One region of the Thermosinus carboxydivorans Nor1 genome, then DNA from elsewhere that is predicted to be linked to it. Evidence: riboswitches for the same ligand, from Rfam matches in the RefSeq annotation. Region 1 holds a riboswitch; each other region holds the start of a gene.

The links. Region 1 has a riboswitch for lysine ahead of dapB (4-hydroxy-tetrahydrodipicolinate reductase). Riboswitches for the same ligand answer to the same signal wherever they lie in the genome.
Region 2: it holds a riboswitch for lysine, as region 1 does, so the genes downstream of both, TCARDRAFT_RS10915 (diaminopimelate decarboxylase family protein) here and dapB (4-hydroxy-tetrahydrodipicolinate reductase) in region 1, are expected to answer to the same signal.
Region 3: it holds a riboswitch for lysine, as region 1 does, so the genes downstream of both, TCARDRAFT_RS13745 (ABC transporter substrate-binding protein) here and dapB (4-hydroxy-tetrahydrodipicolinate reductase) in region 1, are expected to answer to the same signal.

What each region holds. Positions count from the first base shown of each region.
Region 1 is NZ_AAWL01000015.1:32,034-42,176, forward strand. It holds gene TCARDRAFT_RS10295 (N-acetylmuramoyl-L-alanine amidase family protein) at 1-101, shown strand, start outside; gene TCARDRAFT_RS10300 (M16 family metallopeptidase) at 239-1,258, shown strand; gene TCARDRAFT_RS16030 (hypothetical protein) at 1,300-1,494, shown strand; gene TCARDRAFT_RS10305 (dCTP deaminase/dUTPase family protein) at 1,505-1,954, shown strand; gene TCARDRAFT_RS10310 (hypothetical protein) at 2,044-2,361, shown strand; gene TCARDRAFT_RS10315 (YlmC/YmxH family sporulation protein) at 2,383-2,676, shown strand; gene TCARDRAFT_RS10320 (general stress protein) at 2,737-3,369, shown strand; lysine riboswitch at 3,456-3,629, shown strand; gene dapB (4-hydroxy-tetrahydrodipicolinate reductase) at 3,741-4,535, shown strand; partial or broken gene TCARDRAFT_RS10330 (aspartate-semialdehyde dehydrogenase) at 4,557-5,589, shown strand; gene dapG (aspartate kinase) at 5,600-6,820, shown strand; gene dapA (4-hydroxy-tetrahydrodipicolinate synthase) at 6,882-7,721, shown strand; gene TCARDRAFT_RS10345 (ribonuclease J) at 7,947-9,611, shown strand; gene TCARDRAFT_RS10350 (ClpP family protease) at 9,988-10,143, shown strand, end outside.
Region 2 is NZ_AAWL01000018.1:5,365-15,507, forward strand. It holds partial or broken gene TCARDRAFT_RS10910 (LL-diaminopimelate aminotransferase) at 1-165, shown strand, start outside; gene TCARDRAFT_RS10915 (diaminopimelate decarboxylase family protein) at 419-1,705, opposite strand; lysine riboswitch at 1,828-2,007, opposite strand; gene TCARDRAFT_RS16035 (ribonuclease R family protein) at 2,111-3,424, opposite strand; gene TCARDRAFT_RS16040 (RNB domain-containing ribonuclease) at 3,390-4,385, opposite strand; gene TCARDRAFT_RS10930 (PaaI family thioesterase) at 4,403-4,804, opposite strand; gene TCARDRAFT_RS10935 (alpha/beta hydrolase) at 4,806-5,540, opposite strand; partial or broken gene TCARDRAFT_RS10940 (sodium-translocating pyrophosphatase) at 5,824-7,823, opposite strand; gene secG (preprotein translocase subunit SecG) at 7,911-8,141, opposite strand; gene TCARDRAFT_RS10950 (TRAP transporter large permease) at 8,619-9,908, opposite strand; gene TCARDRAFT_RS10955 (TRAP transporter small permease) at 9,905-10,143, opposite strand, start outside.
Region 3 is NZ_AAWL01000034.1:2,914-13,056, reverse strand. It holds gene TCARDRAFT_RS13760 (M20 metallopeptidase family protein) at 1-982, shown strand, start outside; gene TCARDRAFT_RS13755 (AbgT family transporter) at 1,013-2,587, shown strand; lysine riboswitch at 2,702-2,877, shown strand; gene TCARDRAFT_RS13745 (ABC transporter substrate-binding protein) at 3,075-4,220, shown strand; gene TCARDRAFT_RS13740 (branched-chain amino acid ABC transporter permease) at 4,665-5,549, shown strand; gene TCARDRAFT_RS13735 (branched-chain amino acid ABC transporter permease) at 5,564-6,592, shown strand; gene TCARDRAFT_RS13730 (ABC transporter ATP-binding protein) at 6,616-7,401, shown strand; gene TCARDRAFT_RS13725 (ABC transporter ATP-binding protein) at 7,379-8,080, shown strand; gene TCARDRAFT_RS13720 ((2Fe-2S)-binding protein) at 8,084-8,401, shown strand; gene TCARDRAFT_RS13715 (NAD(P)/FAD-dependent oxidoreductase) at 8,388-9,494, shown strand; gene TCARDRAFT_RS13710 ((2Fe-2S)-binding protein) at 9,482-10,143, shown strand, end outside.

The DNA of each region.
Region 1 (10,143 bases):
ACCAGGAAGCTAAAAAGCTCCAGGATGATTCCTATCGCAATAGCATTGCTCAAGGAATTTATAACGGGATTGTCCGCTATTTTAATAAGAATAGCAAATAAAGTGACAAACAGAGATGTCGCTAGTTGGACATCTCTGTTTTTTCTTGCCTAAGGGAAATATAATAATGGACAACCGGAAGGATTTTTCCCGAAACGGCAGAATTTAACTGAGATACTATATGGAGAAGGAGCTATATATGTACCGTAAGACATTGTTAGACAACGGCATCAGGGTCATATCAGAGACGATTCCTTACGTAAAGTCTGTTACGCTCGGTATCTGGGTGGGTACCGGCTCACGCAATGAACAAGATGATAACCATGGTATTTCTCATTTTATTGAACACTTAATGTTTAAAGGTACCCATCAACGTTCAGCCAAAGAAATCGCTGAAATGGTAGATGCAGTAGGCGGCCAGCTTAACGCCTTTACCGCCAAAGAATATACTTGTTATTATATCAAAGTCATCGACAGTCATCTTGACTTGGCTATTGACATTCTGAGCGACATGCTGCTCGCATCTAAATTCGACCCTGAAGATATTAAGCGCGAACGCGAAGTAGTCTTGGAAGAAGTTAAAATGTACGAGGACTCACCCGACGAACTAGTGCATGATTTGCATCTTGATCATGTTTGGCCTGGTCATCCCTTAGGGCGTAATATCTTGGGCACATTGTCTTCTATTAGTAGATTTGACCAGCGACGGGTACTTGACTATTATGACGATTTTTACCGCCCAGATAACATCGTCGTTACTGCGGCCGGTAACCTGTCTCATAACGAACTGGTCGAATTAGCAGAGCGTTATCTGGGACACTTGACAGGAACAAAACGACAACTTATTTTGGATAAGCCTACATTTACACCTGTTAGTAAGGTGTGTCCCAAGGAAACGGAACAGGTTCACCTTTGTCTTAGTGCGGCGAGTGTTCCGCAAGACGCCCCGGAAATATATGCAGTTCATGTTTTAAATAATATTTTGGGTGGCGGGATTAGCTCAAGACTCTTTCAAACAATTCGCGAGGAGCGCGGTCTTGCTTACTCTGTCTATTCCTATCAAACTAATTACAGTGATGCAGGGTTATTTACTGTTTATGCGGGCACCCGTCCGGCCAATGCGCCGCAAGTTCTGGAACTTATTTTGCAAAATCTGGCAGATTTAAAGGCTAACGGGGTTTCGGACGAAGAATTGGTTAGGGCCAAAGAACAGCCTTAAAGGCAACCTGCTTTTAGGTCTAGAGAGTTCCAGTAGCCCGCATGTCGCGAATTTGGGTAAAATGGAAATTACGCCTTGGCAAATATATAACCGTGGATGAAGTGGTTGAAAAGATTGACCAAGTTACGGCGGACGATCTGCGAAACATCATTAATAGGTTGTTTGGTTCCGGCGCGTTGTCGCTGACTACCTTGGGGCCTGTAAAAGAAACGGTATTGCCGGAATTAAAAATTTAGGAGTAAGTTCATGCGCCAAAGAGGTTTTGAAATAGTATCGAGCTATATTGACAAAGGTATTGCGCTGCCGCGGCGGCAGACAGCGGCCAGTGCCGGTTATGATTTCGCAGCCGCGGAGGATGTCGTTGCTGCGCCTCAGACGGTTACGCTTATTCCGACCGGGTTAAAAGCCTATATGCTGCCAGATGAGTATTTGAGCATTCATATCCGGTCAAGCCTGGCCGTCAAGCACGGTTTAAGTCTGATTAATGGTCAAGGTATTATTGACGCTGATTATTATAATAATCCAACCAACGAAGGACATATTATTCTCGCAGTATTCAATCATGGGACGCAAGCGGTGCAAATTGCGAAAGGAACACGTATTGCCCAAGGCATCTTTAATAAATACCTGTTGGTCGACAACGACCGTATTGCAGGAGCTACCAGAACAGGCGGAATAGGAAGCACGGGAAAATAGACAGCGGCCATTTGGCCGTTTTTTCTTTTTGACATAAATTTTGTCTCTCTGCATATCCATTTGGTAGAAGTATGTAGGGGGGGGACTACATGTATGCCATTGGCCTTATTATCCTTCTTACGCTGCTAATAGCATGGTCATTGTGGCTTAGGACGTGCCGTTACCGGCAAATGCTTGATGAAAACAAGACCAAACCGTCGCCGGTTTCGCTTGCCGTACAGGAACTGGTGGCGACCGCAGGCGGAATATATCTTTCACTGATTATGCTTGTGTCTTTTTTAAAATTGGAAATACCTTCAACGGTGGGACTTTTGACTGTCGCTATCGACCCGTTGGCGCTAATTTCCTTGGGCGTAGCCATTATTCAGCCGCTGTTTTTAAAACTCTACCTTCTTTTACATAAATAGAACTTATAGAGGGAGGATACTATGCGTCTAAGTGAACTATCAGGGAAAGAAGTAATTAATCTTGGTGACGGTTCCCGGCTAGGCGTAATTGATGAGTGTGAGTTGTCTTTTGATAGGAAGACAGGGCGAATAAATGCTCTCATATTACCTACCCGCGGCGGGTTATTCGGTTTCTTCAGCGATAACCGGAGTTCGACAATTCCGTGGCATGCCATTAAACGGATTGGCGATGAGGTTGTTATTGTTGACTTAAACAATGCGTTTGACCGCCTGTATGCCGGTATGCGACGTGAGCGTTACGAAGACGAATATTAAAAGGAATGGTGGGAAGACTAACATTAAATTGCAACACAATTAATGTTAGGAGGGCACACCATGGTACCAAATAATACAAACCAACAAAATCAAGGCGCAACAAACAGTGTTGTTACCAGTTACGCCAAAGCGCAAACTACATCCATGCAGTCGCAGACAGCGGCACAATCGGCCGCTCAAGGGCAAGCTGCCAAAACTGGTACTGGTAGTCAGAATGTAAAAATGGTTATCGGGGTCTTTGATTCCCACCAACAGGCTGAAAAAGCGGTAAGCGAACTGCGTAACCAGGGGTTTTCTACGGAAGAAATAAATATTGTCTCCAAAGAACGTAAAAGGCGAAATGACACTGAGTTTGTTGATGACGATATTACCGACGGCGCTCTTACCGGCGGAACACTGGGTGGAATCGGTGGCCTCATGGTAGGTGCTGGAGCTCTTGCTATTCCTGGTATTGGACCGATCGTTGCCGCTGGACCTATTGCCGCGGCCTTGAGCGGCGCGGTAGCAGGGGGTATTGCCGGAGGGTTGATCGACTGGGGTATTCCGGCAGAGGTGAGTCGGCGCTATGAGCAGCATGTTGCCGAAGGCGGAATTTTAGCGGTAATCCGGTCCGATGCGGCGAAAGTACAGCAAGCGGCCCAAGTTCTCCGGCAAAATGGTGCTCGGGACGTAGAAAGTCATAATGCTCGGTAGGAAAAATAATAAATTTTTTTAAATATGTTTGACACTGGTGTAACCATTATTATACAATGAACGTAAAATGAATAATAAACCTGCGCAGGGTGAGTAGAGGTGCGGTCCTCAAGAGTACTTTCAGGGAGAGTGGCGTCAGGATCTGAAAGGAAAGGGATGACCGCCGAAGTACGAAAGAATGCCAAGCTTTCGTGCTGGTGTTGCGCCGAACAGGTGTAACACTGTCACCAAAGTTATTTTGGTGGAGCGCTATCTCAACTAAGGGCGGGGAAACACTAGTGTTTCTTGTTCCCTTTTAAGCTGTCTACTAGTGGCAGCCGGTGAGATAGCGTTCACCGGCTGCTTCTTATTTTTGTGGGAGGTGAAAGATAATGATCAGGGTAATGGTGTGTGGAGCTTATGGGAAGATGGGTCGCGAAGTCTTGAAGGCGGTACATAGGGACGAACAACTCAGCATTGTAGGTGCGGTAGACATCAAGTCCAATTTTGATGATGTCGGTGAACTGATCGGTGCAGGCAAAATAGGCGTAACCGTTGGCAACGACCTGCAAACAGTCATTAACGAAACCAAACCCCAGGTTATGGTTGATTTTACAAACCCCGATACGGTAATGAACAATATCCGTATCGCAATTAAAAACGGTGTTTGTCCCGTAGTCGGCACTACTGGTCTTAGCGAGGCCGATGTGTCTGAGGTAAGGGAATTATGCAAACAGAGCCGTGTAAATGCGATAATTTCGCCGAATTTTTCCGTAGGCGCGGTGTTGATGATGCAATTGGCACAAGAAGCTGCAAAATATTTCCCTCATGTGGAAATTATTGAGCTGCACCACGATCAAAAACTGGACGCACCGTCAGGAACAGCGCTGCGAACGGCCGAGCTAATTATGCAGAACCGTGGCAGTATGCAGCAGGGACATCCTGCCGAGGTGGAAAAACTGGCTGGTTCCCGTGGCGGCAATTTTGAAGGCATTCGTATCCATAGCGTGCGACTGCCCGGATATGTAGCTCATCAGGAGGTCATTTTCGGTGGTCTTGGGCAGACGCTAACGATTCGCCATGATTCCATTTCCCGTGAGTCTTTCATGCCGGGTGTGTTGTTGGCGTGCAAGCGGGTTTTAACCGTCGACGGACTTGTCTACGGACTGGAAAACATTATGAAGTAAACTGAGTAATTGGAGGCGAGAATTATGAAATACAATGTTGCAATCTTGGGCGCGACCGGCGCGGTAGGACAGGAATTTATTAAGCTAATTGAAGAGCGAAAGTTTCCGGTGGGGAAGTTAAAATTACTTTGCTTCGGAAAGGTCTGCCGGCAAACAGATGCAAGTTTTAGGCGAAACATATACCGTCGAAGAAGCAAAAGCCGAATCGTTCAAAGACGTGCAAATTGCTCTTTTTGCCGGGGGACCCGCCAGCAAGGTTTTTGCTCCGGAAGCCGTTAAAGCCGGCGCCGTTGTGATAGACAATTCCAGCACTTTCCGGATGGATCCCGATGTACCGCTTGTTGTCCCGGAAGTAAATCCGGAAGCAATTAAAAATCACAGAGGCATTATTGCCAACCCAAACTGCTCGACGATTATTATGGCTATGGCCTTAAAACCGATTTACGACCGAGTAAAAATCAAACGGGTTGTTGTTTCTACTTATCAGGCTGTTTCCGGAGCCGGCAAAGAGGCTATCGACGAATTAACTGACCAGGTAAAGGCAATAATGGAAGACCGCCCGGTCGAGGCTCGTATCCTGCCGAGCGCCAGCCTGCCCAAACACTACCAGATTGCTTTTAACTTGATACCACAGATTGATGTTTTCGTTGAAGACGGTTACACTAAAGAGGAAATGAAAATGGTTCATGAAACCCATAAAATTTTCAACGATTATAGCATTGCCATTACGGCTACAACGGTTCGCGTACCTGTTTACCGCAGTCATTCCGAATCCATTAACCTAGAATTAGCGGGGCCGCTCTCGGTTGAGGAGGCACGAAGCGCTCTTGCCGCTTTTCCCGGTGTTATCGTGCAGGATGATCCTGCCGAAATGCTCTATCCAATGCCACTTTATACATCTAATCGCGATGAAGTGTTTGTCGGCCGGCTCCGCCCGGATAAATCGGTTCCTTATGGGCTCAATATGTGGGTAGTAGGGGATCAAATTCGCAAAGGCGCAGCTTTAAATGCCTTGCAGATTGCTGAGTACATGATTGACCATAAATTAATATGAGGTGTGACGGATGCGTTTAATTGTTCAAAAATTTGGAGGGACTTCGGTCGCATCCTCCAAGGTCAGAGAACTCGTTGTTCAAAAAATCCACAGCGCCATGGAACAGGGATTTAGTCCCGTTGTGGTGGTTTCCGCGATGGGACGGAAAGGGGACCCTTATGCTACCGATACCCTGATTGATCTTGCCCGTTCCTCCTATAAACATATTGCTGCCCGCGAACTAGATATGATTATGTATTGCGGTGAAATCATCTCGGCGGTAGTCATGGCAGGCACCCTGCAAGCAGCCGGGATTGATGCGGTTATGCTTACCGGTGGTCAGGCCGGTATTATTACCGATAATAATTTTAATAACAGCCGAATTCTAAAAGTTGATCCTTCGCGGTTGCTGAGCTTGCTCAGAATGGGTAAAACACCGGTAGTTTGTGGCTTTCAGGGCGTTACCGTCGACGGCGAATTCACTACTCTTGGTCGGGGTGGCAGTGATACTACGGCGGCGGCTTTGGGAGCGGCTCTTAACGCCGAAATGGTGGAAATTTACACCGATGTAGACGGAATCATGACTGCTGATCCGCGCATAGTGACCAACGCTAAAATTTTAGATTCTATCACTTACGCCGAAGTTTGCCAGTTAGCGCATCAGGGAGCAAAAGTCATTCATCCGCGGGCCGTGGAAATCGCAATGCAAAAAAACATACCGTTGGTGGTTAAATCCACTTTTTCTAATGCTCCCGGCACTTTAATAACCAGCACAGCAAAAGGCGACACGCAGGAAACGGCCGTTACTGATAAAGTAGCTACCGGCGTAACGTATCTTCCGAATATTGCGCAGATTAAAATTACTTTGGACGCTGCCACCACCCATAACGAAAGCTACAAAGTGTTTAAGGCAATGGCCGACAGCGGCATCAGTGTTGACCTAATCAATGTTCATCCTGGGCAAATTATGTTTACGGTTATGGAAGAGGTAGCAGAAAAAGCAGCTGCCAAGCTGCGCAGTCTCGGTTATGCCGTGGAGACGGTCGGCGACTGTGCTAAAGTTTCGGTAGTCGGCGGTGGCATGCGGGAAGTACCAGGGGTAATGGCCAGCTTTGTCGAAGCATTGTCCCGGAATAATATACCTATCTTGCAAACAGTTGACTCACATACGTCTATTTCAGTTTTAGTTAAAAAGATGGACGTTAGTAAAGCCGTAGTGGCTCTTCACGAAAAATTCGGTCTGGCGAATTGAAGAGGAGGGAGAACTATGAAAAACTTTGGGCGGGTACTCACTGCGATGGTGACGCCGTTTCATGATGACTACAGTTGTAAACTATAAGGCAGCGGCTGAATTAGCTAAATATCTTGTAGCTAATGGTTCGGACGGCTTGGTCGTAGCCGGCAGCACCGGTGAGTCGGCAACATTAAGTAAAGAAGAAAAAATCAAGCTGTACGCAACTGTTTTGGAAGCTGTCGGTGACAAAGCTACCGTTATTGCCGGTACAGGATCCAATGATACGCGTGCGTCTATTACTCTGACAAAAGAGGCGGAAAAACTTGGTGTTCATGGCGCGATGCTTGTCGGTCCATATTACAACAAACCGCCACAAGAGGGATATTACCAGCACTTTAAGGCTATTGCCGAAGAAACGGCGTTGCCGCTGATTGTCTACAATGTTCCTGGACGTACCGGTTCGAACATTTTACCGGCGACTATTGCCAGGTTGGCCGAAATCAAAAACATTGTAGCCGTAAAAGAGGCAAGCGGCAGTTTAGATCAGGTATCAGAAATTGTCCGCATTACTCCTAGTGATTTCTTGGTATACAGCGGTGACGACAGCCTTACTTTGCCCATACTGGCAGTTGGCGGCGCTGGCATTATCAGTGTAGCTTCTCACATCGTAGGCACTCGCATGCAGGAGATGATTGCCGCTTTCTATAGCGGCAATCTGACGAAGGCACAGGCCATTCATCTCGAACTGATGCCTTTCTTTAAGGTAATTTTCGTAACGACCAATCCTATTCCTATTAAGACAGCCGTCAACCTTATCGGGCTAAATGCCGGTCCGCTCCGGCTGCCTTTGGTGTCGCCGACCGCAGCGGAACGGGAGCAAATTCAAAAGGTCATGAAGGATTTAGGAGTTCTGGTGTAATTACAGAAGGTTAAAAATTGACCGCTCATCTCCTTGAGATGAGCGGTTTGTATTGCTGAGGGGGATTTGCGCATAATAACCGTAGGCACAAGGTTTTCTACTTGTTATAAGCTAGTAAATATTGTATAATGAAAACCAAGTGGATGGAACGGGCGTATTTTTTTATTTTTATGTAGTGGGCGGCGGATAACAATTGATTGGAATATCTTGGAGGTGTAGCTCTTTTTGGCCAAACAACCGCAGAAAATTCAAATTATTCCGCTTGGCGGCTTAGGGGAAATCGGCAAAAACATGACAGTCATCCGTTATGGTGACGATATTCTGGTGATAGATTCGGGGTTGGCGTTCCCCGAAGACGATATGCTGGGTATTGACCTGGTTATCCCTGACATTACCTATCTCTTGGAAAACAAGGATTTTGTCCGGGCTATCGTGCTGACTCATGGGCATGAAGACCATATAGGGGCTCTTCCGTATGTCCTTAAGCAGCTAAATGTCCCGGTATACGGCACCCCATTAACGCTGGGCATTTTAGAAGGACGGTTACGGGAAAACAATGTAGCCGGGGAAAAGTTAATCTCGGTAAAACCAGGCGATCAAATCGATATCGGTATCTTTAAAGTTGGTTTCATCCGCGTGAGCCACAGTATCGCCGACGCTGTGGCACTATCCATCAAAACACCTATCGGTACTATCGTCCACACGGGTGACTTTAAGCTAGACCAAACGCCAGTGGATGGTAAAGTCACAGATTTTCACAAGTTTGCCGAATTAGGGGATCAGGGGGTACTTGTCCTGCTGGCCGACAGTACCAATGCTGAAAGACCTGGTTACACGCCTAGTGAGCGATCTGTGGGTATGACTTTTGACGAAACGTTTCGTACCACTCGCGAGCGTATTATTATTGCAACCTTTTCTTCCAATGTTCACCGTATCCAGCAAGCTATTGATACGGCTTGCAAGTATAAGCGTAAAGTAGCTATTCTGGGACGAAGCATGATCAATGTGGTAAATATTGCGTTGGAATTAGGCTACTTACGCGTTCCCGAAGGAGTACTTATTGATATTGACGAAATAAATAATTATCCGCCCTCAAGTATTGTCATCGTAACTACCGGCAGCCAGGGTGAACCGATGTCCGCTCTCACCCGCATGGCCATGTCTGATCATAAAAAAGTAGAAATTATGCCGGGTGATACGGTTATTATTTCGGCTACGCCCATTCCCGGAAACGAAAAATTGGTGGCTAGAACTGTTGATTATTTATTCCGCCAGGGGGCAGAGGTAGTATACGAAGCGACATCCGGCATTCACGTTTCCGGTCATGCCAGTCAAGAAGAACTGAAACTTATGCACAACCTAATCCGGCCGAAGTTTTTTGTCCCTGTGCATGGGGAATATCGCCATCTTATTAAACACGCTAAGCTGGCTCAGGAACTGGGGATGCCCAAAGAGAATATTTTTGTTACCGAAAACGGCAGTGTGTTGGAGTTTACTCGTGAGAAGGGTTGCATTGCCGGTAAAATTACAGCCGGAAAAGTACTGGTTGATGGTCTCGGCGTTGGCGACGTGGGTAATATTGTCCTCAGAGACCGTCGGCAGTTATCGCAGGATGGAATTCTTGTCATGGTTGTTACCATGGATAAACAACGCGGCTCGATTTTGGCCGGTCCGGACATTGTTTCCAGAGGTTTCGTGTACGTGCGTGAGTCAGAACAGTTGATGGATGAAGCCAAAGAAAAAGTTCGCCAGACCTTGGAGAAATGCGAGCTCAATGGCGTGACCGAATGGGCCAGTATCAAGTCCAATGTACGTGATGTCCTTGGTAAATTTCTTTATGAGCGCACGCGGCGCCGTCCGATGATTTTGCCGATCATTATGGAAGTTTAAAAAAGTATAAAAAAGTATATGGTAAGAATTGGTGGTCCAGTAAGCTTCTTGATGTGCATAAATTTCGCTTATAGATCCCATCAAAATTTTTAAATTGCAAGTACGGCCGGACTAGGCTAGTATAGTTATAGCGGAACACTTGTCATACCACAAAGTAAGAAACCGAAGCTCCGGTTTACTTTGTGGTTTTTTTTCTAAAGCAAGTATAAAGCCTTGAAGCCTCAACCTGGAGGATATCAAGGCTTTCTTTATTTTTACAGGACAAGGCGGCATTAATTTGAACTGTAAAACCAAGAAGCCCGAACCAGTAAGTACTAGTTGCATTAAAATAGGTTCACTGTTGAATACTAGAAGAAGACTAAATAGTCGGAGGGATATGATGATAGATAACGATAATCCGGTAGTCGCGCCGCCGGGACCTAATCCGGAAAATCCTAACGCGCCCGTTCAGCCTGACGTTCCCAATAAAAAAAGCCGGCAGGCGAAAAAATCGGCAACTACCGAAAACATCCAAGTTATGGGTAGTTCCGAA
Region 2 (10,143 bases), on a different contig from region 1:
CCTGGGCTTTCTTTGACAAACTGCTCAGCGAGGCCCATATCGTCGGCACGCCGGGCTCCGGCTTCGGTCCCTCCGGGTGAGGGCTACTTCCGCCTCACCGCGTTCGGCAGCCGTGAAAATACCGAGCGGGCCATCGAACGCATTAAAACCCGCCTCAAGCTGTAAAGAAAACCGAATATTGAACCACGGAGATAATCATGCCAATAAATTGGCACCACAAACCATGAACGCCCATTTTAACCACGGGAGGACGCAGAGAGCGCGATTTCATCGCGCTAAAAATTAAAATAAAAACTATTTCTCCGCGTCCTCTGCGGTTCCCTATATTCCCCATTTTGAAATTTATACATAGCTCCGTGTCCTCAGTGGTTCGTGCAAAGAAAAAAGTCCTGTCAGCGCATACGCTGACAGGACTTTTTTATTCGGTTGTCGACGCGGCCGCCAGGTTCAGTTCACACTGAGGAAAGTTAAGGGTAGCAAATAAGTCGGCCAGCGTCTCGGCACGGCGGATGAGTTTCACGCTGCCGTCAGGGCGCAGCAAGAGTTCGGCCGAACGCAGTTTGCCGTTGTAGTTGAAGCCCATCGCATGGCCGTGGGCACCGGTGTCATGGATAACGACAATATCGCCGATATCGATGCGGGGCAGCGGACGGTCGATAGCGAATTTATCGTTGTTTTCGCACAGCGAGCCGGTCACGTCGTAAATATGATCAAGCGGCCAATCTTCCTTGCCGGCCACAGTAATGTGGTGATAGGCGCCATACATGCCGGGCCGCATCAGATTGGCCATGCAGGCATCAAGCCCGACGTAATTCTTGTAAATTTCTTTTTTGTGCAGCACCCGCGCCACCAAATAACCATACGGACCGGTGATCATACGGCCGCATTCCATGGCCAGCTTGATCGGATGCAGGCCGTTAGCGACAATCTTAGCCTCATAGGCCTTGCGGATTTCTTCGCCCACATAGAAAAGGTCTACCGGTTGCTGCTCAGGGCGGTAGGGAATGCCAATGCCGCCGCCCAAGTCGATAAACTCAACTTTGATGCCGAGTTTTTGATAAATTTCAATGGCCAGGTCAAACATCATATTGGCCGTTTCGACAAAGCACTGCGGGTTGAGTTCGTTGGAAATGACCATGGTATGCAGGCCGAACCGCTTGACCCCTTTGGCCTGCACGATGCGGTAGGCGTCAAAAATCTGCTGGCGCGTCAAGCCGTATTTGGCCTCTTCCGGCTTGCCGATGATGGTATTGCCCTGCTTAAGGAGCGGTCCGGGATTATAGCGGAATGAGATAATTTCCGGCAGGCCGGCGTGTTTTTCTAAAAACTCGATATGACTGATATCATCCAGGTTGATAATCGCCCCAAGTTGTTTAGCTTTAACATACTCCTCAGCGGGCGTGTCGTTGGAGGAAAAGATAATTTCTTCGCCCGTAATGCCTACCATTTCGGCCAGAACCAGCTCGGCCATCGAACTGCAATCGGCGCCAAAGCCCTCTTCCCGCAGGATCTGCAGGATATACGGATTAGGCGTTGCTTTTACGGCGAAATATTCTTTGAACCCAGGCGCCCAGGCAAACGCGGCCGTCAACTTTCTGGCATTTTCCCTGATACCCTTCTCATCATAAATATGAAAAGGCGTCTTATGCTGGCGAATGATTTCTTCCAATTTTGCTTTAGTAAAGGGGAGCTTTTTCTCTGCCATGTCGAGATACCTCCTAATTAGAATAATGAATGCGGCCGGGAGCGCCTCAGCTAATATGAAAACGGCCTGCGAGTCCATCTCGCAAGCCGCTAAAAATGCTTATGCCAAGCCCTATACTAGCCGTGCAAGATAGCGCTCCACCCGAATTTGCTCGGATGACAGTCTTACCCTTATTTAGCGGCAAGACCAGCAGAAGGCCCTTGGCCATGACCTGCTGCTTCGGCGGATATTCCTTTCTGCACCCTTCATCGCCGGCCTGCTCATGAATGCATACTCTTAATAGCCGCACCTCTATCTCACCATATTTAATTATCGTTTCTAGTATACCGAAGCCAGGCAGGTGTGTCAACACTTTTCCTGCCCTTCCTCCTTCACGGCCGATCCTATTCCCCCAAGTTTGGAAGGCTATTTCAAGCGGCTTTTCGGTTTGGCGACCGCCTTGGCCTTGCCGCCGCTTTTCGCCTGGCGCTTAGTCCCCGTTTTACCCTTGGCCTTGTTTCCCTTCCGGCCGTTGCCGTTATCCGCCTTATCAGCTTCGCCGCGCCCCGGTTCGGCGACCCGGGCCTGGTCGATGGTGCGGTCGGCGGGATTAACGCGCACCACCCGCACGTTTACCGCATCGCCTAGGCGGTAGATGCGCTTACTGCGCTCGCCGATCAGGGCATACTGCTCTTCAATAAACTGGTAGTAGTCGTCATCCATGCTGGACACATGCACCAGACCTTCAACGCCGTTATCCAACTCAACAAACAGGCCAAAGGCGGTAACGCCGCTGATAATGGCGGGAAATTCGTCCCCGACGAACCGGGCCATGTATTCCACTTTCTTAAGGTCTACCGTCTCCCGCTCGGCCTCAGCCGCCGCCCGCTCCCGCTCTGACGAGTGCTGGGCCACGACGGGCAGCATCTTGGCCAGCTTTTCCCGCCGCTTGGCTGACAGTTCGCCGGTAGTGAATGTTTCGCGCAGAATGCGGTGGACGATCAGGTCCGGATAGCGGCGGATCGGCGAAGTAAAATGAGTATAATACCGGGCGGCCAAGCCGAAGTGGCCCAGGTTTTCCGCTTCATAGCGAGCCTGTTTGAGGGAGCGCAGCATAACCGTGCTGATAATCCGCTCTTCCGGCCGGCCGGCAATACGGGTAAGCACTTGCTGCAGGACAATCGGATGAATGTCATCGACCGTAGTTAACCGTTGGCCAAAATTATGGAGAAGAGCATTGAGCTTTTCCATCTTTTCCGTGTCCGGCTCCTCGTGCACGCGGTAGACGGCCGGCACGCCGAGCCGGTGCAGGTGTTCGGCCACCGTCTCGTTGGCCGCCAGCATGAACTCCTCAATGATGGACTCGGCGAGGCTGCGGACCCGCTTGACCAGCTCGACCGGCCGGCCCGCTTCGTCCAGCTTGACCTTTATTTCCGGGAAATCAAAATCGATGGCACCGCGGCGCATGCGCCGCTCCCGCAGGATATGGCACAGCCGCGCCATTTCCTCCAGGTGATCGACAAGGTCGGCATACTGCCGCCGCAAGTTTTCATCCCCGTCAACCAATATCCGCCGCACGATGTTATAGGACAGCCGCGTCTGGACGCGGATTACGCTGGGAAATATCTCGTAGTGGACAATGCGGCCGCCGGCGTCGATTTCCATATGGACCGACAAGGTCAGGCGGTCTTCGCCAGCATTGAGACTACAAATGCCGTTGGACAGCCGCGGCGGGAGCATCGGGCAGCACGCGGTCGACCAAATACACGCTGGTTCCCCGACGGCGGGCTTCAATGTCGAGCGGGGTGTTTTCCCGCACATAATAGCTCACATCGGCGATGTGGACGCCGAGCAGATAGCGCCCGGCGGGCAGCCGCTCAACATGGACGGCATCATCCAGATCTTTCGCGTCCTCTGCGTCAATCGTGACGATGGGCAAGTCGCGAAGGTCGCGCCGTCCCGCCAGTTCTGCCGCACTGATCTCTGCCGGCACGTCAGCCGCCGCCCGTTCTACCTCCGGCGGGAAGACCCGGGGCAGATTATGTTTGGTAATGATGGATAAAATTTCGATCCCGGGGTCGCCTTTTTGTCCCAGCACCTCCACAATCCGCCCTTCGGCACTTCGCTGCCGCTCCGGCCACTTGGTGATTTCCACCACTACTTTGGCATTGTCTTTGGCACCGTTTCTTTCGCCTTTCGGCACAAAGATGTCCCGCCCCAGGCGAGGGTCGTCGGGGACAACGAAACCATAGTGGCGACTGGCCGCAAAGGTGCCGACGATCCGGTGGTTGGCCCGCTCGACAATCCGGATAATTTCCCCTTCCCGTTTTTTGCCGTGGGCGGGAGTACGGCGATGGATACGGGCGACAACCCGGTCGTTGTGCATGGCCGTCATGGCAGCGTCGGCGGTAATATAAATATCCGGTTCTTCGGGGTTATCGGGGACAACGAAGCCGTAGCCTTTGCCGCTGGCATGAAAACGGCCCACGACGAGATTCATGCGCTCCGGCACGCCGTACTTGCCGTAACGGGTCTTGATAATCAAGGCTTCGGCTTCCAGTTCTTGTAATATCGACCAAAATTCGGTCAGTTCTTTGCCCTTAAGGCCCATTTCCTGCGCCAGATCTTCCGCGGTGAGCGGCCGGTAGGCGTCGTTGCGCATAAAATCGAGAATCTTATCTTTTAAGGCCGTTTTTGCCATGTTTTCCCATCCTTTATTTATACTTTCGCTTGGTCGACGACGGCGACGAGCGCCTTGCCTTCGGCCGTTACCGTGCCGTCCGGCAGGCGTACCTCGCCGGCCATTTCATAAAAGCGGCCCCGCTGAGCTACAATCCAGCCGGCAACCGTAAGGGCCTGTCCAATCGGGGTGGGCTGGCGGTACCGCACCTCCAGCCTGGCGGTCACGGCGTTTCCACCCTTGGCATATATGTAGCGGGCCATGATTTCATCAAGCAGGGTACTAACAATGCCGCCGTGCACGATGCCGTCATACCCCTGATGCTCCGGCCCGGCGGTAAAATTAGTGACATATGTGTTGTTTTCTTCCCGAAAAGTTAATTTCAGACCGATCGGATTTAGCCGCCCGCAGGCGAAGCACCACTGATTACGTTCCTCCATCTCACTCTCTCCTCAAAAATGCGTCAATCTGGGCAAAAACCTCGTCCCGTTCCACATCCAGCGTCACCACATGCCCTGACCGCCCGAGCCAGATGAGCCGTTTGTCGACGCTGCCCAGGCGGTTAATAATGTGGCGGGCGCTCTCGGGCCGCACGGTATGCTCGGCCTGGGACTGAATAACAAGCGCCGGCGCCGTGATCACCGGCAGCAGTTTATCAACATGCTTGATAAGCTCCAATAAACTGGTAAGACAATCAAGCGGCATGCGGTCATAGCCAACGGTGTAAATAGGGTCGACGTCATAGCGTTTGCGTTTCTTGGGAATATAGCGCCGAAAGAGCCGGTACGCCGGCAACAGGGGCAGCCGCCGGTCGGCTAAGTAGATCGGGGCGCTAAGGGAAACCACCTTGTCCACCGGATATTCGGCCGCCAATTTCAGCACCAGCAGGCCACCCATGGACAGGCCAACAGCCGCGACTTTGCGGCACAGCCCCCGCAGCAGATGATAGCCGTCCTCGACGGCGCTGTACCAATGCGGCCAAGCCGTCAAACGCATTTCCCGCTCATTTGTGCCATGGCCGCACAGACGGGGCGCCAGCACGGTATAGCCGCGGGCATGAAGGTACTGTCCGCCCAGGCGCATTTCGGCCGGCGAACCGGTAAAGCCGTGCACCAGCAAAACACCATAGTCGCCGCCCGGCAGCAAAAACGGCTCGGCGCCACGGATAATCGCCACCAGACCACCTCCCATATGTATTATCATTATACCATTATTAGGCAATTCTAAACACTGCCGCAAGAACAAAAGCGCTAACGCGCCTTTCTAATAAAACCGCAAAGATGATCATGTCAATAAATGGCGCCACAAGCAATAGAAAGCAACATCATTCCACCACTTACCTCATTCCTCATACTTCATACCTCATACTTCATACCTCATACTTCATACCACTTTCTACTTTCCGCTTACCATTTTCCATAGTTAAAAAGCGCCAGGGCTAGACCTGGCGCTTTCGTAATTAGAAGAACAGCATGGGAGCGATGATAAGGGAAATGGTGCCGGCAACTTTGATGAGCGGGTTCATTGCCGGACCGGAAGTATCCTTGAAGGGGTCGCCTACCGTATCGCCGATAACGGCGGCGGCGTGCGTCGGCGTACTTTGCCGCCATATTTGCCGGCTTCAATGTACTTCTTCGCATTATCCCAGGCGCCGCCGGCATTGGACATGAAGATGGCAAGCAGCACGCCGGTGGCGGTAGTACCGGCCAGGAAACCGGCCAGCGCTTTGGCGCCAAGCGCGAAACCAACGAGCAGCGGGGCGCCGACCGCGAACAGACCAGGGGCAATCATTTCGCGGATCGCCGCCTTGGTGCTAATGTCAACACACCTCGCATAGTCAGGACGGCCGGTACCTTCCATAATCCCGGGAATTTCGCGGAACTGACGGCGTACTTCGCCAATCATTTCAAAGGCCGCTTTACCGACAGCCTCCATGGTCAGGGCGCACACGATGAACGGCAGGGTAGCGCCAAGGAAGATGCCGATAATGACTCCCGGCTCGGTAAGGTTGACAACCAGCTTGCCGTCAACCAAGAGGCCAGTCAGTTTCGGGTTCTTGGCCACTTCTTCGCCGAACGCGGTAAACAACGCCAGCGCGGTGAGAGCGGCCGACCCGATAGCGAAGCCTTTGGCAATGGCCGCCGTGGTATTGCCGACCGAGTCCAGCTTGTCCGTTGTTTTACGGATTTCGGGGCCCAACTCGGCCATTTCGGCAATGCCGCCGGCGTTGTCGGCGACAGGACCGAACGAGTCAACGGCCACGACCATGCCGGCGGTGCACAGCATGCCCATGGCTGCCATGGCGATGCCGTAGATGCCGGCTTGGCTGTACGCCAGCCAGGTAGCGATGGCAAAGACAACCATCGGAATACCAGTGCTGCGCAGACCTGTAGCCACACCGGTAATAATATTGGTAGCCGGACCGGTCTGGGAAGCGTCGGCAATATGCTGGGTGGGCTTATGGGCATTCGAAGTATAGTATTCGGTAATTATGCCGACAAGGACATTGACAGCCAGGCCGGCCACAATAGCGATGAAAATACCAAATCCTTTGGCGCCGAAAATTTGCGTCGCCAAGCCATACGCGATAACGGCGGTGATGATATTGGTGCCCCACAAACCGCGGTTAAGGGCGGCTTGGGGATCGCCATCCTCACCAGTGCGGACGAAAAAGGTACTGATAATAGCAGCCGCGATGCCGGCCGCGCCGATGAGCAGCGGGAACAGAACGCCGTTTACACCGTAGATGCTGTTGCCAATCAGCATGGCGGCGATAGTCGTAGCAGCATAGGATTCAAACAGGTCAGCGCCCATGCCGGCCGTGTCGCCGACATTGTCGCCTACGTTGTCAGCGATAACAGCCGGGTTGCGCGGATCGTCCTCAGGGATTCCTGCTTCCACTTTGCCGACCAGGTCGGCGCCTACGTCCGCGGCTTTGGTATAGATACCCCCGCCGATCCGGGCAAAAAAGGCGATGGCGCTGGCGCCAAAGGCAAAACTGTTAATAACGACAGGATCGCCGAAAATTATGTACAGCATCGATACGCCTAAGAGACCAAGACCGGCCACCGACATGCCCATGACCGCGCCAGCGCGGAACGACACGCTTAGGGCTTTGTTAAGGCTGTGGCGGGCCGCTTCGGTCGTGCGGGCGTTGGACTTCGTGGTGGAACTCATGCCCACATAGCCGGCAATAGCCGAGCACACGGCGCCAACCAGGAACGATACGGCCAATTTATACCCGTCAACAAAGTATAAAATGAGAAAGATAGCAACGGTGAAAGGAATGAGTGTCTTGTACTGACGGTTAAGGAAGGCCATGGCTCCTTCAAAGATAGCCTGGGAAATTTCCTGCATCTTTTTGTTGCCGGGGCTTTCTTTCAGCACACTGCCTGCCAGGTAAGCGGCGAACAGCAGGGCCAGCAAGCCAGCGCCCGGCGCAATAAATAGCAAATCCATGTAGCTCTTGTTCCTCCTTATTTACCGCGGGTTGTCCCGTAAAAATGCTTAAAAAGACCCCAATGTAGGCCATTGAGGTGCAGAGAACTACTGCATAACTTTGACCAAGATCATCGTGACGATGCCGAACAGCCCAGCAAGAAACATAGTCGCCTTTGCCAATAGTTCGTCAAGGCCTTTCTTTTTACCGCCAAACAGCGTCTCAGCGCCACCGGCGATTGCTCCGCCCATGCCGGCGCTTCGCCCCGACTGCAGCACCACCGACGCAATCAAGAGAATCGACAGGATGGCTTCCAATATCATCAATGCCGTTACCACTTACCTCACACCCCCTACCCACCTTTGTACCATTTTATTTTATCACACCCCTTTTTACATTGACAATGTCTTACAAATATTTTTGTCCGCTCGTTATTCACCTACATTATTGCCAAATATTAGGCAAAGTAGTCTAGCCTACTAAAAAATAACCTAATCAATTGCCGTCTGTACCGTACCGCGACAGATGCACCACGCCCGCAAAGCGCGCTAGATATAGCAATTCAGAATAAACCCGCCTTACACACTATTGTTTTCGCCAAAACGCATCGTCATATTCGCCTGTAAACTTCATAAAATTGCCCTAGTACATTGATTGTGGCTCACCTGATGATTGCCTGCGCTACTGGTCGTAGCTATGATTATTGATAAATTAACAGCAAGTAAAAAAACTAACGGATGCGTAATCACCACATCCGTTCCACGTTTATTCGCATTAATTTTATAAGGACTAAGCTTAAGCAACAAAAACGCAAATTACGAACCAATAAACCAGCTTAGAGGAACCAGGACAAGCTGCGGGAAGAAAGTAAGCAGAAGCAACAAAAGAATTTCGACCCACATGTATGGCATAACACCTTTGATGATGGCATCCATTGAGACTTTCCCTACCCCGGCCGCTACGTTAAGTACTGTTCCGACCGGCGGAGTCAATAGACCGATCATATTGTTGAATACAAACATGAAACCGAAATAAATGGGGTCAATGCCTGCTTTTTGAATAATTGGCATTAGAACCGGTGTGAGAATAAGGATGGTGGGCGTTGCATCCATGGCCGTGCCGACAAGTAAAACGACGACGTTGATAGCAAACATCAACATGATTTTGTTTTCCATAACTGGGGCAAGTATTTGCGCAATTTGCGCAGGTATGTTTGCAACCGCGATCAGCCAGGACGATACCATAGCTGCTGCCGCCAAAAACATAATTATACTCGTTGTTTTTGCTGCCATAACCAAGGCCTCGATAATTTTATGTAAAGTCAGTTCACGATACACGACTACCCCGACGAACAATGCGTAAAAGGCGGCGATTGATGCAGCTTCCGTGGGAGTAAATACACCGCCGCGCAGACCTACAATAATGATAGCTGGGAGAATAAAAGCCCATAACGCTCCCCGGGCTGCCTTCAGTAGCTCTGCGAATGATTTGCGCGGCTGCACTTGGAACCGTTCTTTGCGTACAATCCAGGCCCAAGTAGCGGCCAAAAAGAAACAAAGTAACAGTCCAGGCACAATGCCCGACATAAACAGCTTGGGAATAGACACGTTACCCGTAACACCGAATATAATCATCGGGACGCTAAGTGGCATAATTGGAGCAATGATACCTGCAGAAGCGATTAAAGCGGCTGATTTGGCGCGGTCATAACCGGCTTCCGCCATAATAGGGATAAGAACAGCCCCCAGAGCGGCCGTGTCGGCGACCGCTGAACCCGATAATCCGGAGAAGATTAAACTGGCGATAATAGCGACATATCCCAATCCGCCGCGCACATGCCCAACAAGAGCTACAGCAAAGGCAATAATACGCTTGGAAATCCCTCCTGCATTCATCAGCTCTCCGGCCAGGATGAAGAAGGCAATAGCCATGAGCGGGAAATTGTCAGCACCGTCTATCAGATTGGCAGCCAATATTTGCGTATCATACATACCCATATGAATGAGTAGGGCTATACCACTCATGATTAGCGCGAAAGCAATAGGAATTCCCAGCGCCATGACTGCCAAAAGTGATACCAAAAATACCGTCAATGTCATAGTCATAGTTTTCTATCTCCTTGCGTAGACCCGCCAACAGTCTGTTCTATTTTTTCTTTGTCTTCCGTATCAGTTATCATGACCAGGTCGTTCTCATCTATCTTGCCGGTGATTAGCCGGTATAGATTGTTCAGGGAAATGGCTACCATACTGACACTCGCAATCAGCCCGGAAACATAAACAAAGGCAAGAGGCAACCCCATCGATGGCGAGTTTTGGTTCATCGTAATGAGCGTCAATT
Region 3 (10,143 bases), on a different contig from region 1:
GGCCGACATGGACGCCTTGCCGGTTATTGAGGAAAACGACGTGCCCTATAAGTCCGCCGTTCCTGGCGTAATGCATGCTTGCGGCCATGACGCCCATACGGCCATACTGATGGGGGTAGCCAAAATGTTGGCCGCGTCGCGGGAGGAGTTAGCGGGCGCTATTAAGCTGCTCTTTCAGCCGGCGGAAGAGGCGGCGCCGGTTGGCGGCGCGCAGCTCTTAATTGACGACGGCGTGCTGGAAAGCCCCAAAGTGGACGCCATTTTTGGCCTCCATGTCTGGCCTGACGTACCTCTGGGGCAGATCGCCTTGCGGACCGGACCGATGATGGCCGCGTCCGACCGGTTTACCATTAAAGTGCTGGGCCGGGGCGCGCATGCCGCCGAGCCACATAAGGGTGTTGACGCCATTGCCGTCGCTGTCGAAGTATACCAGGGGCTGAGCAAGATTATGCACCGCTTTATCAGTCCGCGTGAGACGGCCACTATTTCGGTGGGCGCCATTCGCGGTGGCGAACGGTACAATGTCATCCCGCGCGAAGTGGTCATGGAAGGCACGGTGCGCACGCTCAGCGAGAATGTGCGCCAGGCCATTCCTAAGCTGGTGGAGCGCATGGTGCAAGGCGTGACGGCCGCCTACGGCGCCGGCTATGAGCTGGACTACCAGTTTGGCTATCCCGTGCTGGTGAACGATGCCAAAGCCGCCGGCATTGTCGCCGAGGCGGCTGCCGAAGTGATCGGCTGCGCGGCGCTGCAGCCAGTGGAGCCCATCCTGGGGGCGGAGGATTTTGCCCGCTATCTCGCCAAGGTTCCGGGCGCCTTTTTCCTGCTTGGCTGCCAACAACCCGGCAATGCTTATCCGCTGCACAGTTCTCGCTTCGATGTGGATGAGCGGGCGCTGCTGCTTGGCGCCCGCGTCATGTACAGCGTCGTCCGGAAGGCGCTGGCCGCTTACGCGCCAGATGCCGCGCTGCGGGCGTCATAAGCAAACTTTAAGTGTAAAGGAGGTTTTTTTATGGCGGAATTTTCGCGGCAACCTCAGTCTGCGCCGCCGCAAGTCGGCGCGTTTCAAAAGTTGCTGGACGTAATCGAGTACATCGGGAATAAGTTTCCTTCGCCGTTCATGCTGTTTACTATTTTGGGACTTATGGTGCTGATTTTATCCTGGGTGTTTGATGGCGCCACCGCGTCATACATCGGCAAGGGCGGCAAGCCGACCGTGGTGAAGGTCGTCAGCCTGCTCAACGCTGACGGTTTCCGCTATATTCTTGAGGACATGGTTAAAAACTTTGTCAACTTCCCGCCGCTGGGGCTGGTCGTTGTCATGATGCTGGCCATGGGCCTGGCCGAAGCCACCGGTCTGGTGAGCGCTTTTGTCCGCCGCATCATGCTGGGCGTGCCGTCCTGGGCCGTTACCAGCACCGTGTTCTTCCTTGGCATCAACGGAAACCTGGCGTCTGACGCCGCCACCGTCTTTATCCCCGCAGCGGCCGCCGCCGTATACGCCAGTATGGGGCGCAACCCGCTGATGGGTATGTCGGTCGCCTTTGCCGCTGTCCAGGCCGGTTTTAGCGCCAACATCCTGCCGGCCGGCACCGATGCGCTTTTGGCCGGGATTACCCAGTCGGCCATTGGCACAATCCCGCAGACGGCCAATTCCCCGGTCCACCCGCTGATTAACTATTACCTCATGAGTTCGTCGGTTATCATTCTGACAATTGTGGGCACGCTGATCGCTGAGAAGGTGGTCGGTCCGCGCCTCGACCGGCTGCATCCCGTGACGGAGTTCGGGTTGAAGGTGAGCGAACATGAGCTTACTCCGGAGGAAAAGAAGGGGTTGCGCTACGCCGGTTGGGCGGCACTTGCGTATATAGCGCTGCTCCTCATCCTGCTGGTTCCGGAAAACGGCCTCTTGCGCAATCCCAAAACGCATGCCATTTTGCCTAATTCGCCGTTTTTGAGCGGCATTATTCCGATCTTGTTTTTCTTCTTTATGACCGTCGGCATCGCGTTCGGCATTGGCAAGGGTGTTATTAAAAAGGAAAGCGATATTGGCAAGTTCATGGGCCAGGGGGTTGCGGGGATTATCAGCTTCATTGTCACCGCTTTCTCTGCCGCCCAGTTCATTGCCTGGTTCAATAAGAGCAACCTTGCTACCGTTATGGCCATTAAGGGCGCCGACCTGTTAAAAGCGCTCGACTTTACGGGCGTATCGCTTATTATCGCTTTTATCCTTTTTTCGGCTTTCGTTGACCTGTTTATTGTCAGCGGCTCGGCCAAGTGGCTCATCTTGGCGCCGGTGTTCGTGCCCATGTTCGGCCTGTTGGGTTATGAGCCAGCACTGACTCAGGCGGCGTACCGCATCGGCGAGAGCTCGGTCAACAGCATTACGCCGCTGAACTATTATTTACCGGTGATGCTTGGCATCATGGCCAAATATGCTGGCAATGACGCCAAGGTGGGCATGGGGACGCTGGTGTCCATGCAGCTTCCCTTCGGCATAGCCTTCTTGGTCGCCTGGACGGCTTGGCTGATGGTGTTTATCTTCTTCAACCTGCCGCTCGGGCCGGGGGCTAAGATTTATCTATAATTAAGTTTTTAACCGATATTTACATAAAATTTTGGCTAAATCAAATTATTAAAAAGTTGTTGACATTTTATTTGCCATTATTATACAATTAACGCAAAAGTAACATATAGACCTTGCGAAGATAGAGGTGCGGGCAACATGAGTAGCTCCGGGGAGAAGGGCATCGCTGAACCGGAGGGAAAGGGTGACCGCCGAAGCGTGGCCGGCTGCCGAAGCGGCCATGCTGGTCCTGCGTCGAACAGGCGCCGGACTGTCACCAATTGTGAAATTGGTGGAGCGCTATCTCATCTGGCCGCTATTCGTCCCAATATTTGCAGCATGCTTGGACCCGGTGAGGCGTAGCTCCCGGGTCTTTGTTTATCTTGTTCATAGCCGGGACAACGCAGGCATATAAGTGAAGTATGAGGTATGAGGTATGAGGTGAGGGAGGAGGATTGGCGGCAAAATAGCGACTGGATTAGGCAAGAGTAAAAGAGGAGGGGTGTATGTGTCCAAGTATATGAAATTATTATCCTTGGTAGTAGTACTCATTTTCCTGGTAGCGGCGGCTGGCTGCGGTGGTAGTTCAAGCACGTCGGGCAGCAAGGGCAATCTGGTGATTGCCATGGTTAACCCGCTTTCCGGTGACAGCGCCACATACGGCGTGAGCCATAAGAACGGCATGGAACTGGCCCGGGAGGAAATTAACAAGGCTGGTGGCATCAAGGGGCAGCAAATCGAGATTCTCTTCCACGACGACGCCGGTGATCCCAAGCAGGCGGCGGCGGGTGCGCAAAAGTTTGCCGATCAGAAAAACGTCATGGCCATTGTGGGGTCGTGTCTGAGCTCCAATACGCTGGCGATGGTGCCGATCACCGATAAAGCCAAACTGCCGCATTCGGTTGTTTCGTCCAGTACGCCCAAACTGAGCGGCATGAGCAAATACTTTTTCCGCATGGCCGTGCAGGACGCTCAGGTGGGCATCCTGATGGGCGACTTGATCGCCCAGAAACTGGGGGCCAAGAAGGTCGCCATTTTGTATCCCAATAACGACTATGGCAAGGGGCTGACGGCGGCGATTGAGGAAACGCTCAAAAAGCACGGGGTGACCGTTGTGTCCAACCAGGCCTATCTGGCTACCGACAAAGATTACTCGGCGCTGCTTACCGGGATCAAGGCCCAGGGAGTTGACGCGCTGGCCGTGGCCGGCACTTACACCGACGGCGGCCTGATCACCAAGCAGGCCCGCGAGCTCGGCCTGACCATTCCAATCGTCGGCGGCACCGGTTTCTACAGCCCGAAATTCGTGGAAATCGCCGGCAAGGCGGCAGAAGGGGCGATTTTCCTCGGTGCGTTCGTAGCCTCCAACCCCGACCCGGCGGTGCAGAACTTCGTTAAGAAATATAAAGAGAAGTATAATATGGAGCCTGACACGTTTGCCGCGCTTGGCTATGACCAGATGTACGTCTTGGCCGAGGCCATGAAGAAGGCGGCGGAAAAAGGCGCCATCACCCGGGAAAACATCCGTGATGCCATGGCTCAGACTAATTACAAGGGGATTACCGGCACCGTCACCTTTAACGATCAAGGCGACTGGGTCCGCCCATATCTGTATATTACCGTAAAAGACGGCAAGTTTGTTCTGTACCAGTAAAATGCAGCGCGGGAAGCGGCCAATGCTGCTTCCCGTATTTTTGTTAAATCGACATGAATATCTAAACGGTAAGTGCAATAACAGGGAATTCATGCAAGCAATCGGCGCCACAAGTATACAAACCGTTAAACCACGGAGATATTCATGCCAATAAATTGGCACCACAAGCCAGGAAAACCGGGATTGAACCGCGGAGCGCACGGAGAGTGCGATATACATCGCACTTGGGGTTTTAATTAATTTTTAATTTTAATAAAATTTTATCCTCCGTGTTCTCTGCGGTTCTCTATATTCCCCATTTAGAAGTTGTCGGTTTTCGGAGTAGAACGCAGAGAGCGCGATATTCATCGCGCTAAATATCAAAAAAATGCCCTCTCCGTGTCCTCCGTGGTTAGACTTAAACATTTTCAAGGTTTTGCGGTTAAAAGTTTGGGGGTGACAAATGTGCTTCTGTTGCAGCAAATCATTAACGGTCTGGCCCTGGGCGGAATTTATTCCCTTATCGCTATCGGCTGGACGGTAGTATTCGGCATCATCGGCCTTATCAACTGGACCCACGGTGAGGTGTTCATGATTGGCGCCTTTGTGGGTTTTCTGCTCATCACGCACTTTAAACTGAACCTCTTTGCCGCCCTCATTTTGGCAATGGTGGCCAGCGGCTTTACGGCCTTTCTGATTGACCGGCTGGCGTACCGTCCGCTGCGCAATGGCCCCCGCCTGGCGCTGTTTATTACGGCGCTGGGGGCATCCACTTTCTTGCGCAACCTGGCGGCCATCATCTGGGAGCCTCATTCCCGGGCCTATCCCCCTACCCTGGACTTTTCCGTCATGATCTTTCAAATTGGCGGCGCCTCGCTGACGGTTAACAGCCTTCAGGTGTTCATTTTTGTGGTTACCCTCGTGATAATGGCGTTTCTGCAATGGTTCATTACCCGTACCATGATGGGCAAGGCCATGCTGGCCGCCTCGCAGGACATTGAAACCGTCAGCCTGATGGGGGTTGAGGTCAACCATCTTGTTACCATCACGTTTTGGGTGAGCGGCCTCTTGGGCGGTGCTGCAGGCGTGCTGGTCGGCGTCCTGTACGCGATCGACCCGATGATGGGGGCCATGGCCGGCCTCAAGGGCTGGGCGGTGGCCGTGCTCGGCGGCGTGGGCAGCATTACCGGGGCGATGATCGCCGGGCTGTTGCTCGGCGTGGCGGAAAATATCGCGTCCGCGTATATTTCGTCAGGCTATCGTGACGCCATTGCTTTTATCGTCATGATTTTGGTGTTGGTCATTAAGCCCACCGGCCTGATGGGTTTTAAATTCGAGGAGAAGGTGTAGGGAGGTGTGGCGCCATGACAACTTTAGCAACGCTCCTGCGGCGGCAGTCGCTGGTAAGGTTTGCCTACAGCCCCCGCGCCGCTGTCGTTTTTAGTGCCGTGATTTTGCTTATCACCTTCCTGGACTCATTTATTGATGCTCCGGACTACATTTTCAGCCCTTACTTCAAGCATATCATCTTTGTCAGCCTGACTTACAGCATTGTTACGCTCAGCCTTAATTTTGTTTCCGGCTATGTGGGGCAGACCTCGCTGGGGCATGCCGCGTTCTTCGGCCTGGGCGGCTATGTTTCGGCGTTACTTACCCAGCTTTACCACGTTCCCTATTGGCCGGCCTTTCTGGCCGCCGGTGTGGTCGCCGCCCTGGTGGGCATCCCGCTCGGGGCACCGGCGCTGCGCGTCAAAGGACCGTTCCTGGTCGTCGTCACTTACGCCTGCGGCGAGGTGTTCCGCTTCATAGCCCTAAACCTCGAAGTGACGGGCGGGCCAGCCGGTTTGCCCGGGTTGGTGACGCCAAGCATTGCCGGCGTGAGCTTTACCGACGTGGGCGCGACCGGTAAGGAACTTTTTATCGTCACGGCGCTGGTGTTCGCCCTAGCCTTGGCTTTCTTTATGTCCCGCCTGGAAGATTCGCGGATCGGCCATGCCTTTGCCGCCATTCGCGAAGACGAGATTGCCGCGGCGGCGATGGGGATCAATACGGCGTACTATAAGTTGCTCGCTTTCTGCCTGGGCGCGTTTTTCGCCGGTTTGGCGGGCAGCCTGTTCGTCCATTACCTGTCGTTTGTCAGCCCGGACATGTTGAGCTCCACCGAGTCGATCATGATGTTTACCATGGTCGTGGTCGGCGGCGCGCGCAGCATTCCCGGCTCATTCCTGGGGGCTTTTCTCCTCACCTTTATTCCCGAAGGGCTGCGCTACTTTAAAGATTTTGTCCACCTGCCCTTTGACCCCTGGCTGGTCTTCTTCGGCTTTGTGCTGATGGTCATGATGCGCGTGCGGCCCCAGGGCATTCTCGGCGCCGACACTGTGTTTCGCCGCTAAAGGAAGGGAGGAAGGGAAACGCCATGCTGCTGAAAACGGAAAAGCTGTGCAAGACCTTTGGCGGCCTGCGGGCCGTGAACAATGTCGATTTTCACATTGACACCGGCGAGGTGGTGGCCATCATCGGCCCCAATGGCTCGGGTAAAACCACTTTTTTCAATGTGGTCAGCGGGATTATGCCGGCCACCGCAGGAAGCATCGTCTTTAAGGGTGAAGACGTGACGAAGCTGCAGGCTCATGACATCACGCGGCGCGGTATGGCCCGCACGTTCCAGAATATTCGCTTGTTTCCAAACCTCACGGCCCGGGACAATCTTATTGTCGGCCGCTACAGCCGGGGCCGCTCGGGCCTTTGGGATGGCCTTTTCCACTCGGCCCGCCTGAAAGAAGAAGAACGGCGTAATGAGGAAATGGCCCAAGAACTATTAGAGTTTGTCGGGCTTACGCCTTACCGCAATCTGATGGCCAAAAACTTGCCCTACGGCGCCCAGCGCCGCCTGGAAATTGCCCGGGCGCTGGCCAGCGAGCCCGACCTTATCTTGCTTGATGAGCCAGCCGCCGGCATGAATCCTAGGGAAGTGGACGAACTCTTAAAACTGATCGCCAGGCTCAAAGAGCGGGGGCTTACTATTTTGCTTATTGAACATCAGATGCGGCTGGTCATGAATATCGCCGAGCGGGTCGTCGTGTTCGACCATGGCGAAAAAATCGCCGAAGGGCGGCCGCACGAGGTACGCCATGACCCCAAGGTTGTCGAAGCCTACATCGGACCGGAGGTGGATTCGCTTGTTAAACATCGACGGCATTAACGTGTATTACGGTAACATCCACGCTGTCCGCGACATCAGCCTGACGGTCGGGGAAGGGGAGATTGTCACGATTATCGGCGCCAACGGTGCCGGCAAAACCACCATCCTCAAGACCATTGTTGGGCTGCTGAAGAGCCGCACCGGCACCATCCGCTTTCAGGGCGACGATATCACGCAGGAAGCCACGGCCGGCATCGTGCGGCGCGGGATCGCCCTCGTGCCGGAAGGGCGGCGGGTGTTTCCCCGCCTCAGCGTGGCCGACAATCTTATCCTCGGCGCGTACTCGCGCAAAGACAAAGAGGTAGAGCGGGATCTGGCGAAAATCTACGAAATGTTTCCCCGCCTGGCCGAGCGGCGCCATCAGGCGGCGGGGACACTGTCCGGCGGCGAACAGCAAATGCTGGCCATGGGCCGGGGTTTGATGAGCCGCCCCAAATTGCTACTCTTAGACGAGCCGTCCATGGGCCTGGCGCCGCTACTCGTGCGGCAAATTTTCCAGACCATTTTGGACATCAACAGCATGGGCACCACGATTTTGCTGGTAGAACAAAACGCGCGGATGGCGCTGTCCATCGCCGACCGGGGCTATGTGCTGGAAACGGGAAGCGTCGCTCTGGCCGGCAGTGCTGCCGACCTGTCCGACAATGATAAGGTGCGCCGCGCTTATTTGGGGGAATAGCTGATGCGCATAGACCATCATCCAGTGCTGGGCGACCGGCCGGCCGGCCGCCTGGTAACTATCACCGTAGACGGCGAACAGCTGCTGGCGGTGGAAGGCGAGCCTATCGCCGCCGCGCTGCTTGCTCACGGCCGCCGTTTTTTCCGCCGCACGCCCCGGCGGCATGAGCCGCGGGGCGTGTTCTGCGGGATTGGCCGCTGCACCGACTGCGTCATGACGGTGGACGGGGTGCCGAATGTCCGCACCTGCGTCACGCCGGTGCGGGCCGGCATGGTTATCACGTCCAACTGCAGTGAGGAGGGTGGCCATGGAAAGCTTTGACGTCGTGGTGGTCGGCGCCGGCCCGGCGGGGTTGGCCGCCGGCATTGAGGCGGCCAAACGGGGCGCCCGCACTTTGGTGATTGATGAAAACAGCCGCCCCGGCGGGCAGCTGTTTAAACAAATTCACAAATTTTTTGGCTCCCATGAGCATAAAGCCGGTATGCGCGGTTACGTCATCGGCGAGATGCTGCTTGAGGAAGCGGCGGCGTGCGGCGTCGAGGTGTGGCTGGACAGCGTGGTGTGGGGGTTGTTTGACCGTCAGGCCGCCGTTTGGCGCCGCGGGGAGCGGACGATTGTTACGGCGGCCAAAATCATCCTTGCCACCGGGGCGTCGGAAAACGCCGTGGCCTTTCCCGGCGCGACGCTGCCTGGCGTCATGGGCGCCGGCGCCATTCAGACCATGATCAATATCCACCGCGTGCTGCCTGGCAAGCGGGTGATCATGCTCGGCTCCGGCAATGTCGGTCTGATTGTTGCTTACCAACTGCTACAGGCGGGTGCCCAGGTGGTTGCCTTGGTGGAGGCCATGCCCCAGATCGGCGGCTACGGGGTTCATGCCGCCAAAATCCGGCGAGCCGGGGTGCCGATCCTGGTCGGGACGACGATAACCCGCGCCGTTGGCGTCAATGAAGTCACAGGCGTCGAACTGGGCCGGCTGGATGAGCAGGGGCGCATTATCCCCGGTAGTGAGAGAGTTTTGGCCGTGGACACGGTCGGGCTGGCGGTAGGGCTCACCCCGCTGGCCGAGCTGGCTTGGATGGCGGGTTGCCAATTTCATTTTTCACCCCGCCTGGGCGGCCATGTGCCGCTGCATGACGAGAACATGCGGACTTCACTCGACTGGCTCTATGTTGCCGGCGATATTACCGGCGTGGAGGAAGCCAGCACGGCGATGGAAGAAGGGCGCCTGGCCGGCATCGCCGCGGCCCAGGCGCTGGGGTTGACCAGTGATGCGGCCGCCGAAGCCGCCAAGAATGCGGTGCGGCGGCGGATTGACGGGCTGCGCGCCGGCCCGTTCGGGCTGGCGCGGCGGACGGCGAAAGATGAGATTATCGCCCTTTGGAAGGAGGCGGCCGCGGCATGGACGGAGTAAAATACACCGGAATGCTGAGCGCCGATGAGCTCAAGCGGGTGCTGCCCGATCCTGAGCGCCTCGCTCGTGGCCCGGTAGCGGTCATTGAATGTGTGCAGGAAATCCCTTGCAACCCCTGTGAGAAGGCCTGCCCGTTCGGGGCGATAACCGTGGGCGAAGATATTACCGCTGTACCGGTTCTTGATCAGGAAAAATGCCAGGGCTGCGGCGTGTGCGTCAGCCGCTGTCCTGGTCTGGCCATCTTTGTGGTCAATGCCGCTAGAGGCCTGGACGAGGCCCTGATTACCATGCCTTACGAGTATCTGCCGCTGCCGGCCGAGGGGGAAGAGGTGCGCGGCCTTGACCGGAGCGGCGCGCCGGTTTGCCGGGGACGGGTGGTGAAGGTTGACAGGTCGCCCCGCCATGACGGCACAACGGTGATTACTTTGGCCGTGCCTAAGGCGTATGTGCATGATGTGCGCAATTTGCGCCGTATGGAAACAGACGAGGTGTTGGTGTGCCGCTGCAATGAAGTGACCGAGCAGGAAGTGCGCCAGGCGGTGCGGGAAGGCGCCCGCACCGTGGCGGCGGTTAAACTGCGCACGCGCACCGGTATGGGCTTGTGCCAGGGGCGGACGTGCCGGCGGCTGGTCAGCCGCATCATTGCCGA